Regions from separate parts of the Desemzia sp. FAM 23989 genome, predicted to be linked through region 1. Evidence: a T-box and tRNA genes for the amino acid it is inferred to sense, from the RefSeq annotation. Region 1 holds a T-box; the other holds one or more tRNA genes.
The links. A T-box is a leader RNA that pairs with one kind of tRNA and senses whether it is charged. The one in region 1 lies ahead of ACEN36_RS00800 (valine--tRNA ligase), so its partner is inferred to be a tRNA-Val.

Region 1 (6,026 bases):
ATTGAAGTGCCTTTTACTGAAATCCAAGAAGAGATCAAAAAGAATGTTCCTGAAGGGTACTTAATGACAGTGACGCGTCGTTTCATGATGCGCATCACAGATCGGATTCGTGAACAACGCAAAGGTTTGGCTATATTGAACGGAGAATCTTTAGGACAAGTGGCTTCTCAAACGATGCACAGTATGATTGCTATCAATGATGTGACCAATACTCCTGTATTGCGTCCAGTTGTCTCAATGGATAAAAATGAAATTATTGATATTGCTAAAAAAATCGATACGTTTGAATTGTCTATTCAACCATTTGAAGATTGCTGTACTATTTTTGCACCGCCAGCACCCAAAACTAAACCCGATCTGCAAAAAACAAGAGATTTTGAAGCTCGATTAGATGTAGAAGGATTGATCGAACGGGCGATGGATGGCTTAGTCATCTCTACGATCAGTGTGGGAGACACCTTGGAAGAGCAACAGCATGAAGCTTTTAGTGAATTACTATAGAGAAGAATAAAAGGCTGTCTCCAGCATTGAGTATGATTATTCGACGTTGGGACAGCTTTTTTTAGTAAAGCAAGTTCTGTATGCTGCAGAACCTATATTTTTCGCTAGCGTTTAACGCAAAAGAATTTTATAATGGGAATAGAGTGTAATTTAGAGGAGTGAAGTGTGTGCAAATCACAAGAAAAGGGACACCTTATCAATTAAATGGAAAGCAAACCAACGTGGGAGATAAAGCCCCAGATTTTTCAGTCAAAAATCTAACAGGTGACATGATCCAATTGCAAGACTTTACAGGGAAAGTAGTGTTAATCAGTGTCATCCCAGATATTGACACTCGCGTGTGTGCTCAACAAACAAGAGCCTTCAATGAAAAAGCAAGCAATATTGAAGGAGTTCAATTAGTAACCATTTCAAACAATACCAAAGAACAACAAGATAATTGGTGTGCAGGAGAAGGTATTGAAATGGAAATGCTTCATGATACGAACCTGATATTTGGTGATGCTTATGGTCTTTACATGCCGGAACTAGAAAAACTGGCGCGTTCAGTATTTGTGGTTGATGCTAATGGTGTGATTGTGTATCAAGAAATTGTTTCTGAAATGGTGGATGAGCCAGATTATGAAGCCGTGATCGAAGCTGCGAAATCTGCTCGATAAATCAGCAATACAAGAATTCCGTTATTGAATTTTGAAGTTTAACATGCTACTATAATACAGAATAAAGCGATGAACAAGAGGAGTAGTTTCAGGTTTCATTTGAAGAGAAAAGGGCGATTGGTGGAAGTCCTTAATGGAACTGAAATGAAGGTAGCTTGGGAGCTGTCGAAGTGAAAGAAGAGTAGCTTTGACCGGTCTAACGTGACGTTAAACACGTGAATGAAGTGGTCTGTTCTTGAAGAAGAACAGGCAATATAGGTGGTACCGCGAATCCAAAAGCATTCGTCCTAATGTAGATTAGGATGGGTGCTTTTTTAGCGTTTTAAAACAAGATTACACTTTAAAAGAGAAAAGGAGTGGTGCAATATGGCAAAAGAACTTACAATGCCGACGAAATATCAACCGAATGAAGTTGAAGCTGGCCGTTACGAAAAATGGTTGGAAAAAGATTTATTCAAACCCAGTGGAGACAAAACGAAAAAACCTTTTTCAGTGGTGATTCCACCTCCAAATGTTACGGGTAAATTGCATTTAGGACATGCATGGGATACCACCTTACAAGATATCTTAGTGCGTCAAAAACGCATGCAAGGATACGACACATTGTGGCTGCCGGGGATGGACCATGCTGGAATTGCTACCCAAGCGAAAGTGGAAGCTAAATTAGCTGAAGAGGGTATTTCTCGTTACGATTTAGGAAGAGAAAAGTTCATTGAACAAGTTTGGGAATGGAAAGAAGATTACGCTAGTGTGATTCGTGAACAATGGGCAAAAGTCGGGATCTCTGTCGATTACAGCCGCGAACGTTTTACATTAGATGAAGGTCTATCTGATGCAGTTCGTAAAGTATTTGTTACGATGTACGAAAAAGAGCTGATCTACCGTGGCGAATACATCATCAATTGGGATCCAAAAGCGAAAACAGCTTTATCGGATATTGAAGTGATCCATCAAGATATCGAAGGTGCTTTTTATCATATGACGTATCCTTTAACTGATGGCAGCGGAGAAGTAGAAATTGCTACGACTCGTCCAGAAACGATGCTAGGGGATACAGCTGTTGCCGTGCATCCTGAAGATGAACGTTATCAAGCGCTGATTGGTAAAACAGTTATGCTGCCATTGATGAATCGCGAAATTCCGATTATTGCGGATGATTATGTGGATATGGAATTTGGTACGGGTGTCGTTAAAATCACTCCAGCTCATGACCCAAATGACTTTGAAGTCGGGAACCGTCATGACCTCCCACGTGTCAATGTGATGAATGAAGATGGATCTATGAATGATACAGCAGGCAAATATGCAGGTATGGACCGTTTTGAAGCTCGTAAAGCTGTGGTGAAAGATTTAGAAGCTGAAGGACGTTTGGTGAAAATCGATAAAATGGTTCACAGTGTTGGACATTCCGAGCGTACCGGAGTAGTGGTTGAACCTCGATTGTCTACTCAATGGTTTGTTAAAATGGCGCCAATGGCAAAAGACGCTTTAGAAAACCAAGAGTCAGACGGAAAAGTCAACTTTGTGCCTGACCGTTTTGAAAAGACCTTTACTCAATGGATGGATAACGTTCATGACTGGGTTATCTCTCGTCAATTGTGGTGGGGACACCGTATCCCAGCATGGTACCATAAAGAAACGGGCGAATTGTATGTTGGAATGGAAGCACCGGCAGACAGTGAAAACTGGGAACAAGATCCAGACGTATTGGACACTTGGTTTAGTTCAGCGCTATGGCCATTTTCAACGATGGGTTGGCCTAACGAAGACGCAGAAGATTTCAAACGTTACTTCCCGACCAGCACATTGGTAACTGGGTACGATATTATCTTCTTTTGGGTTAGCCGTATGATTTTTCAAAGTTTGGAATTTACGAATGAGAGACCATTCAAAGATGTGTTGATTCACGGATTGATTCGTGACGAACAAGGACGCAAGATGAGCAAATCTTTAGGGAATGGAATCGATCCAATGGATATTATTGACAAATACGGTGCGGACGCTATGCGTTGGTTCTTATCTACGGGATCTGCTCCAGGACAAGATGTCCGTTTTAGTTACGATAAAATGGATGCTGCTTGGAACTTTATCAATAAAATCTGGAACGCCAGCCGTTTTGTTTTAATGAACTTAGAGGATTTTGATGTAAAAGACATTGATTTAACAGGCGAAAAAACGGTTGCTGACCGTTGGATTTTGACTAAATTAAATGATACCATCCAATCGGTAACTGATTTAACAGAGAAATATGAAATTGGTGAAGCTGGTCGTCACTTATATCATTTCATCTGGGATGATTTCTGTGACTGGTATATCGAAATGAGTAAAGAGATTTTATTCGGTGAAGATGAAGCAGCGAAACAAACGACAAGAAGTATCTTGGCACATGTGTTGGATCAAATCTTGCGCTTGTTGCACCCGATTATGCCTTTTGTAACGGAAGAAATTTGGGAAAATATTCCGCACGAAGGAGAATCATTAGTCGTAGCAGAATACCCAACGGTTCGTCCGGAGTTGTCTGATGAAGCAGCTGCCAAAGGGATGGATGTCTTGATGGAATTGATTCGTTCTGTACGTAACATTCGTTCAGAAGTGAATACACCATTGTCGAAAAAAATCAACATCCTGATCAAAACCAATGATGAAACAGTTGAAACATTCTTGAACGCAAATATTTCTTATATTGAACGTTTCTGTAATCCGGAAGAACTAACGATCTCTAAATCGATCGAAGCTCCTGAAGAAGCAATGACAGCGGTCATTACGGGTGCAGAAATCTATCTTCCTCTAGCAGGATTGATCAATATTGAAGAAGAAATCACTCGTTTGGAAAAAGAATTGGACAAATGGAACAAAGAAGTGAAACGTGTCCAAGGTAAATTAGCCAACGAGAAGTTTGTCAGCAACGCTCCAGAAAAAATTGTCCAAGAAGAAAAAGCCAAAGAAGCTGAGTACTTGGAAAGACAAGCAACTGTCAGTGATAGAATTGCTGTGTTGAAACAAAAACGTTAATTGAAACAGTACTGAATGAAAAAGCTGGGTCTCTGATATTAGAGGCACAGCTTTTTCTACTGCAAATCGAGAGCAAATCATCTATAATGGAAAAGACAATAGTTTAATGCAGAACGGTGGAAAAGACATGTGGAACACATATGAAGAAGCACTTGAATGGATTCACGGCATTCGAGTATTTGGTAAGAAACCCGGTTTAAAACGAATGGAATGGATGTTGGAACGGTTAGGCCGCCCAGATAAAAAAGTCCCGGCTATCCATGTAGCAGGAACAAATGGAAAGGGATCAACGGTCACTTTTATTCGCAGTATGCTGGAAGAACAGGGGTTGGTCGTCGGAACGTTCACTTCGCCGTTTATCGAAGTGTTTAATGAACGCATCAGTGTAAACGGTGAACCGATAGCTGATGAAGAGATTCTGCGTTTAGCCAATATAGTGTACCCTTTAGCGGGAGCTTTAGAAGAGACTGATCTTGGCGGACCAAGTGAGTTTGAAGTCATCACAACGATGATGTTTTCTTATTTTGGGGAGGGTCATGTGGACGTTGCAGTAATTGAAGTTGGTTTAGGCGGATTATACGATTCGACGAATGTCGTTTTGCCTGAAGTATCCGTGATTACCACTATTGGAATGGATCATATGGCTATTTTAGGAGACACAGTGCCGGAAATTGCCCAACAAAAAGCTGGGATCATTAAACCAGCTGTTCCAGTTGTGACAGGAAATATCCCTCCAGAAGCGATGAAGGAAATTGAAAAAGTAGCTACTGACTGCGACAGCAAATTGTACGCCTATCAAAAAGATTTTGCCATTTCAGATTGGCATACTTTACCTACTTGGGGAGAACAATTCAGTTATGAAGATGAGTTGATGCGCTTAAGAACGATCCAATTATCTATGCTGGGTAAACATCAAGTAGAAAATGCTGCGACAGCTATCCAAGCGGTGGAGATTTACGCTGAGAGAACGCAGTTGACATTAAATCACGAGGCTTTATTAAGAGGGTTGAAAAAAGCTTTTTGGCCTGGGAGAATGGAAAAAATCAGTGATGATCCGGTTATCATATTGGATGGTGCACACAATGAACCGGGAATTGAACGACTAGTAGAAACGATTCAGAACGACTTTACTCAACAAGAAGTGCATGTGATATTTGCAGCCTTAAAAAACAAAGATATCCAAAAAATGGTGGATTTGATTCAGGAATTGTCAAATGTTCAACTCACCTTGACGTCTTTTGATTTCGAAAAAGCAGCCTCCAGAGAAGAGCTGCACCCATATACTCAATCTGGAGTGAACTATTATGCACAATGGCAGGAAGCCTTGCTAAATGAGCTGGAAAATAGGGATGAAGGCAGTATCCTATTGATCACTGGGTCACTGTACTTTATCTCAGAAGTGAGAAGGAACTTGTTAAATACGGATGAAGAGGAATAAGGGGGATAGAGTGATGAATAAACTAAAAACCGTGATTTTTGATATGGATGGGCTGATGTTTGATACAGAAACGATGTATTACCAGGCAAATCAAAAAGCAGCCGATGACTTAGGCTTGCCATTTACTTATGAATATTACGCCAAATACATCGGAATATCAGATGAAGAGTTTTTTGCGAGTATGTACCGTGATTTTAAAGATGACCAAAAGGTGGATGCGTTTATCGCAAACAGCCGAACATATTTGTTTGAGCAAATCGAATCAGCTGGTATTTTAGTAAAGCCTGGCTTAGTTGAATTGTTAGACTTCCTTCATGAACGCGGAATCGGCAAAGTGGTAGCTTCCAGCAGTATTCGCTCCATGGTTCAAATGTGTTTGGATCACGCAGGCGTAGCACATTATTTTGACGAAGTTG
Region 2 (6,026 bases), on a different contig from region 1:
TAGCTTTAGTAATGAAGCAAGCCTGAACGATTTGGGGCTTGCTTCTTTTTTTATTTCGTTTTTTACCTAGATGACATAAAAGACCAAAACTATCACTAAAAATGGAGGGCAACAAGTATGAAAAAATATTTAGTAGATCGCATGTACAAGGCATCATCAGGAATAGCCAATGCTATTTTCGTCACCATCGGTATCGGCTTATTGTTAGAAACTATTGGCAACATGACTGGTCTCTCTGTTTTAGTGACTATTGGCGTAGCAACGAAAATGCTGATGGCACCAGCAATTGGTGCAGGGATCGCTATTATGCTAGGCGGGAACAACTTGACCCTCTTCAGTGCTATGGCCGCTGGGACGGTAGGTGCAGGTGCTGTTCAAACAACTGCTGATGGGATAATTTCCATTGCTTCAGGAGAACCGATTGGGTGTTTAATCGCAGCTACTATCGCTACGTTTGTCGGAAAACGGATTTCTGGAAAAACTCCATTAGATATGATGGCTATTCCTTTAGCAGCTGTTTTGGTTGGTGGTATCAGCGGGTATTATTTGAATTTTGTGATTTCGCCTTTATTGAATACGATTAGTGCATTTATTTCTGCTTCTGTAGCTGGGTATCTAGTTATCGGTTCTGCTGTCATTGCTGTTGTCGGAGGGCTTGTATTGATGTCGCCAGCTTCTTCCGCTGCAATTGCTATTGCCTTAAACTTAGATCCAGTATCCAGTGCAGCTATGCTGATTGGAACGACTAGTATGTATGTTGCTTTCTCATTTGTATCGTTACGTGAAAATGACCTTGGCGGATTTTTGGCACAATTTGTTTGTACTCCAAAAGTACAATTGCCAAATATCATTAAAAACCCCATGATTCTTGTGGCTCCAACAATTGCCTGTGCAATTGCTGCACCCATTGCAACATCAGTCCTTGGTTTGACTACTGCAAGTGCATTAGGCGGACTGGGATTCTGTTCTTTTATCGCTCCCATTACTATTCTTGGTAACCAAGGTTTGAGCAGCTTCCTTAATTATATGGTGGCTGGTGTAGTTGTTCCATTTGCAGTGACGTTCTTTATCTCATTTGCGATGAACAAATTTGAGTATGTGCGTAAAGGTGATATGGCTTTAGTGGTTAAATAGAGTATTTGTTTTGAATAGTTTATAAAACTTACGCTCCCTCTGCTGAGTTCAGCAAAGGAAGCGTAAATTTTTTTAATAAATATTATCTGACTAATTCTGAAATAAAAACTTCATCCCTAAAATGAAAGAGAACATGGAAAGTACGATATACCTTATTGCATTTAATATTACTTCTAGAAAATATTGATTGGTATCTATTCCATCTTCGCCAATCGTTGGATAGACCATGCCGGTTAAATTAACTAATATTATGACAGCTACTACAATAAAAGCCCATCCTAAAATAGTTTGATACTTTTTCATAACTAAATTCCTTTCCATTTCTTACTTATAAGATGAGAAAATATAGAATATAATGGCTATCTTTAACAAATCAGCAGATAATTAAAAAAAACGCACATAAGAGAGTAATTTCTCACTAGTGCTTGGATAGATATAGGGCCATTCAAAGGAGTAAATTATGAAAATCAAAGTATTCGAAGGTCTTGCCATCTTTACTTGGTTAATGTTGGTATTTTTTGGGCTATTTATACCAATATTCCAAAAGGAACAATGGAATATTTACTAAAAACACTGCCAGTAATACTAGTAGGGATATGGATAATCGGACAGTTTTTTAAAAAATACAAGCAAAAAAATTAAGTTGTTCGACGTCACAGAGAAATCCCGTTGCCCCAAACCGATGCTATAATATCAATTGAAATAATGATAAGAAGCAAAATCACAGTGCGATCTATACCTACTTGATAGTTAGTTCTTTTATCTGAAGGTTGGCGAGTTAAAGAGACTTCTTCATGCACTTGCATCGCTGTAAAAAACAGTATAAAAAATGAAACTATCGTTACTTCAGATACAGGTGTTTTTAAAAAATAATACACTATTCCAGGAATCATTATAATCAAAAACAATACTTTTAGTATGTACATTTTATTCATTTAACCATCTCCTTATAAATGATATGATTAAAAAAAATATTAAATCGGTGAACTCTTTTATCCTGTAGTTTAATTTCTTAAAAACAGTAAGCACCTAACAGTTTACATACACGCAACCATTAGTTGCTAGTACAGAAAACTCACTTATTTTGATTTAATTGATTCCCGTAACTTCATCAAAATATACCGATAGTCCATTTATCTGAACATCAATAACTTCATGTTCAGGTGCCAAGATCAATTTGTATACATGCTGCTTCAGCTCTTCATCTTGTTGATCTGCTACTTCTAATAAAATATTTAAAGTATCTTCATTGGTTTCAGTATCCGCCGTCACTGTCCCTACAGAATGAAAGACAACATAATAAGCATCCTCATCAAAAGAAATCAATTGCAGCCTATGATCAGGATTGGCGATTTCTTGTACCTCATTAGGAATCTTTTTCATTTCGCTGATACCGACAGCAGGCGAACTGCAAGCAGCTAACAGGATTAACACGCCAAAAATAACCACTATCCAACAAATTATCTTTTTCAATGTAAGCCTATTCATTATTTTACTCATTAAATACACTCCTGTTCTCAGCTCAGAATCTTCAAAAAAATAAAACAAAAAACAGCAACGACTTTTAAGAGAAAAAACCATTGCTGTTTTATAATTGATGGTCCCTACTGGGCTCGAACCAGCGACCCCCACCTTGTCGAGGTGATGCTCTCCCAACTGAGCTAAGGAACCAATTTTTTGTTCATTGTTACACAATCCTTAATCAGTATACCCTAAAAATAATCGTTCGTAAATACTACAGTATAAAAATAATTTATGTGGTGTTACATGCTCTATTATTTGCAGCACCCAACAAGTGCTAAAGTGCAACTAATAAATGATAGTCATTAAGCTTTAATTTCGGTATGATAAACATGAATAAGATACAAGGAGGAAGAAAATGGCCTTAGGTGAAAGATTAAAGGAAAGCAGAGTCAACAAAGGATATTCTCAAGGTGATGTAGCAGAACTCTTACATATTTCAAGACAATCCATCTCAAAATGGGAAAATGGCAATAGTTACCCTGATTTAGATAATTTAGTAAAGTTAAGCAACTACTACGAAGTTTCCATCGATGAATTACTAAAAGAGAATCAAGAATTTAAAAAGAAAATAGCAGAAAATGAAGTTAAAATTGAGGAAAATTACCAAAAATTGGATTTCATTCGTGGAAATTCTGGCAAAGATGAAGGTCTTATGCTGTTAATCCTTGCTTTTATAGGTTGTTTAATTGCACCTTTAGGGTTTATTGTGGCTCCATTCCTCATCAAGCGCAACAAAAAAACAAACACACTCTATAAGTTGGTGTACTTAGCATGTGCTTGTTGTTTATTCGTTAATGTATTTGTTGTGTATAGTGCTGTCGGCGACTATATGGGCTGGGGCACAACAACTGTTGAATATCTTGGCGATTAATAACTAGTACGTGATGACAATATTACTGCCAGATAATTTAGCTCTCAAATTTATAGAAGATTCTACAAGCAGCACCGTTCTCTTTAAATAATAAGTGGCTTGTGTAGGACTATCTACTTTTAGTTGCAAGCTTTTAAAACTTCCAATTAAAGCTGTTGCCGAAGCAGAATGTGCTCTTGTAATTTTCTGATTGCTTATGTCAATTTTATAGCTTGCCTTCCACTGTAAGGGTCTTTCTTTAGTAATTTTATAGGTACCATTCTTGACGTTGCTTGCCCTCATAAAAAATTGCGGCTCTTCTTCAACACTAATGATATACGTCTCCCCTAGATCGCCTTCAACTTCAAATTGTTGCATCCCGCCTTGGTTTATATCATAAAAAACACTGTTATAGGGTGATGGAAAAGTCTCTTCAGCGTGCACCTTCGTTGTAGTGACCAAACTAAAAAAAGTAACACAATTTAAAAGAAAAACTATTTTTTTCAACTAAATCCCTCCAAATATATTTTATAATAACATATAAAATATAACAGATAAGTTCGCATTAATAACTACTTATTTTAATTTAAGTGAACAATTATTAACTTCCCACTTCGAATAAAACTTACAATAAGTAAAAAAATCCCTCTTAAAATTAAATTTCTTTTCTTTTGACACTTCAGCAACCATTGAGTGCTAAAAAGCAACTGATGGCTTATAGTCATTGCTGATTACTTTCAGTATGATAGTTAAAAGAGCGAAAGAGGAGAAATAAATTATGAAAGAAGTCATTTTTCTTACGTGTGTTTCGATCATTTTAGGAGGATCTTATATTCTTTTTGAAGTATGTATTGGAAGTAATTTAGTAACCTTCCTTATTTCGATCATTTTAATATTGGTTATCTTTCAACTAGCTTGCCAATATATCGATAAAAAGAATTAACTCCTATAAAACCAATCATTGTTTAAATTTTTAGTGTCTACATGTGTTATAATAAACCAAAAGAAAGCGGATTCTGTACTGGAGGGATAAGATATGTTTGGTCTTTTGATACTACTTGTCGTCATTGGAATATTTGTTTATTCTGCTAAACAAGGTGATGAGTCCTCACTGTTAGGAACTCAGTTTAATACGGTAGTTGCTTTTCAAGAGGACTATTATGCAGATATTAGAAGTTACGAATTATTTAGGAAGGTTGCTAAGTGGGAAAAAAGCGGCCAACTGTCATTTAAAGGAAATATCACCATTCCCAAATCAGATCTTGTCCAATTGATTTATACAGAATTAAACATTCCTAAAGACCAGTTTAAAGTGATTTTTTTTCAAAATAATACGACTAAACTTGATTACATTCTAACCTTTACCACTATACCTAAACCTTTAATAGAGGAACAGCCTCTGTTAGAAATACTGGGCATTTGGGAAAATTATGGGAAAAATAGTTATAGAATAGCGACTTCTCTATCTGAAGAAAAATTTAGAGAACTGATAGCACAAGAACTTTCTATTCCTGAGGATAGTTTTACTATCCATAATGCCGCAAGTTTTGTCTGGTCAGGTTTGTTGTGATTTTTCTATTTATTTCATACAAGATAGAGATTCATTTTTATTTCCCAGGAAATAATCCTGCAAAATTCAATGCTCAAACCTTAGACTGAGTAAAATAGGAAAGCTTCGTGTTATACTACACCTACTAATTCATCAAGAGAGGGATTTGAAAATGGATAAATGGGCTTATTATTTAAGAGAAATTTTGTATGCTACTGGGAAAGGAATCAAAGGTTTCCTGATTGCCCAACTAAAACTTTCTGTATTAACGTTTGTTTTACTGTGTATCGGATTTGTAGTTATCGGAATTGACTGGTGGGGATTAAAAGCTCTAGGTATCGCTATTGTAGATATGATTCCAATTTTAGGCAGTGGAATCATCATGCTTCCTTGGGCCATCATTCGAGCTTTAATGGGCGATGGAGATGTCGCTTGGAAAATTGCCGTGCTTTACGTCGTCATTTTGCTGGTACGCCAATTCGCAGAACCGTATCTGACTGGAAAACAAATTGGGGTTCGTCCGCTGTACACATTCCTGTCTACCATCGTCTGTGTGTTGATTTTTGGACCGATTGGAGCGCTTTTAGGGGCAGTCGTAGCGATTATCATCAAAGCGATCTTTAGCGTCCGCGATATGCATCAGGTGATAGAAGAAACAGATTACAAATAATTTGACGTACACAAGCGACAGCCGCTAAAAAAGGCTCAACACTGGAGGAATATCCAGTTTTGAGCCTTTTTTTATTGACTGTTCAAGAAAACGCCCTGTTTTAGCTGAATGAAAAGTAGTAGTATAGAAAGTAGAGTCTAAAAGTCAGTTTTATAGAGAAAGGACCTCGTTATCGTGAAAAAATTATTTTCTGCACTTGCTGACCGCCGTATCCGATACATCACTAAAGGGATTGTGGTAGGTATTTTTGCAGGTATAGTTGTCAGTTTATTTCGTTTAGGAGTAGAACTTATTCTTGA

Region 2: it encodes a tRNA-Val, which carries the amino acid that the T-box ahead of ACEN36_RS00800 (valine--tRNA ligase) is inferred to sense. The anticodon was not compared.

What each region holds. Positions count from the first base shown of each region.
Region 1 is NZ_JBGQQT010000001.1:170,927-176,952, forward strand. It holds gene thiI (tRNA uracil 4-sulfurtransferase ThiI) at 1-501, shown strand, start outside; gene tpx (thiol peroxidase) at 669-1,160, shown strand; T-box leader at 1,221-1,453, shown strand; gene ACEN36_RS00800 (valine--tRNA ligase) at 1,527-4,172, shown strand; gene ACEN36_RS00805 (bifunctional folylpolyglutamate synthase/dihydrofolate synthase) at 4,300-5,610, shown strand; gene ACEN36_RS00810 (HAD family hydrolase) at 5,624-6,026, shown strand, end outside.
Region 2 is NZ_JBGQQT010000021.1:15,142-21,167, forward strand. It holds gene ACEN36_RS10790 (PTS transporter subunit IIC) at 118-1,134, shown strand; gene ACEN36_RS10795 (hypothetical protein) at 1,225-1,437, opposite strand; gene ACEN36_RS10800 (hypothetical protein) at 1,788-2,069, opposite strand; gene ACEN36_RS10805 (hypothetical protein) at 2,224-2,634, opposite strand; tRNA gene ACEN36_RS10810 (tRNA-Val) at 2,733-2,805, opposite strand; gene ACEN36_RS10815 (helix-turn-helix domain-containing protein) at 3,014-3,529, shown strand; gene ACEN36_RS10820 (DUF5626 family protein) at 3,533-4,015, opposite strand; gene ACEN36_RS10825 (hypothetical protein) at 4,287-4,451, shown strand; gene ACEN36_RS10830 (hypothetical protein) at 4,545-5,078, shown strand; gene ACEN36_RS10835 (AI-2E family transporter) at 5,230-5,727, shown strand; gene ACEN36_RS10840 (chloride channel protein) at 5,902-6,026, shown strand, end outside.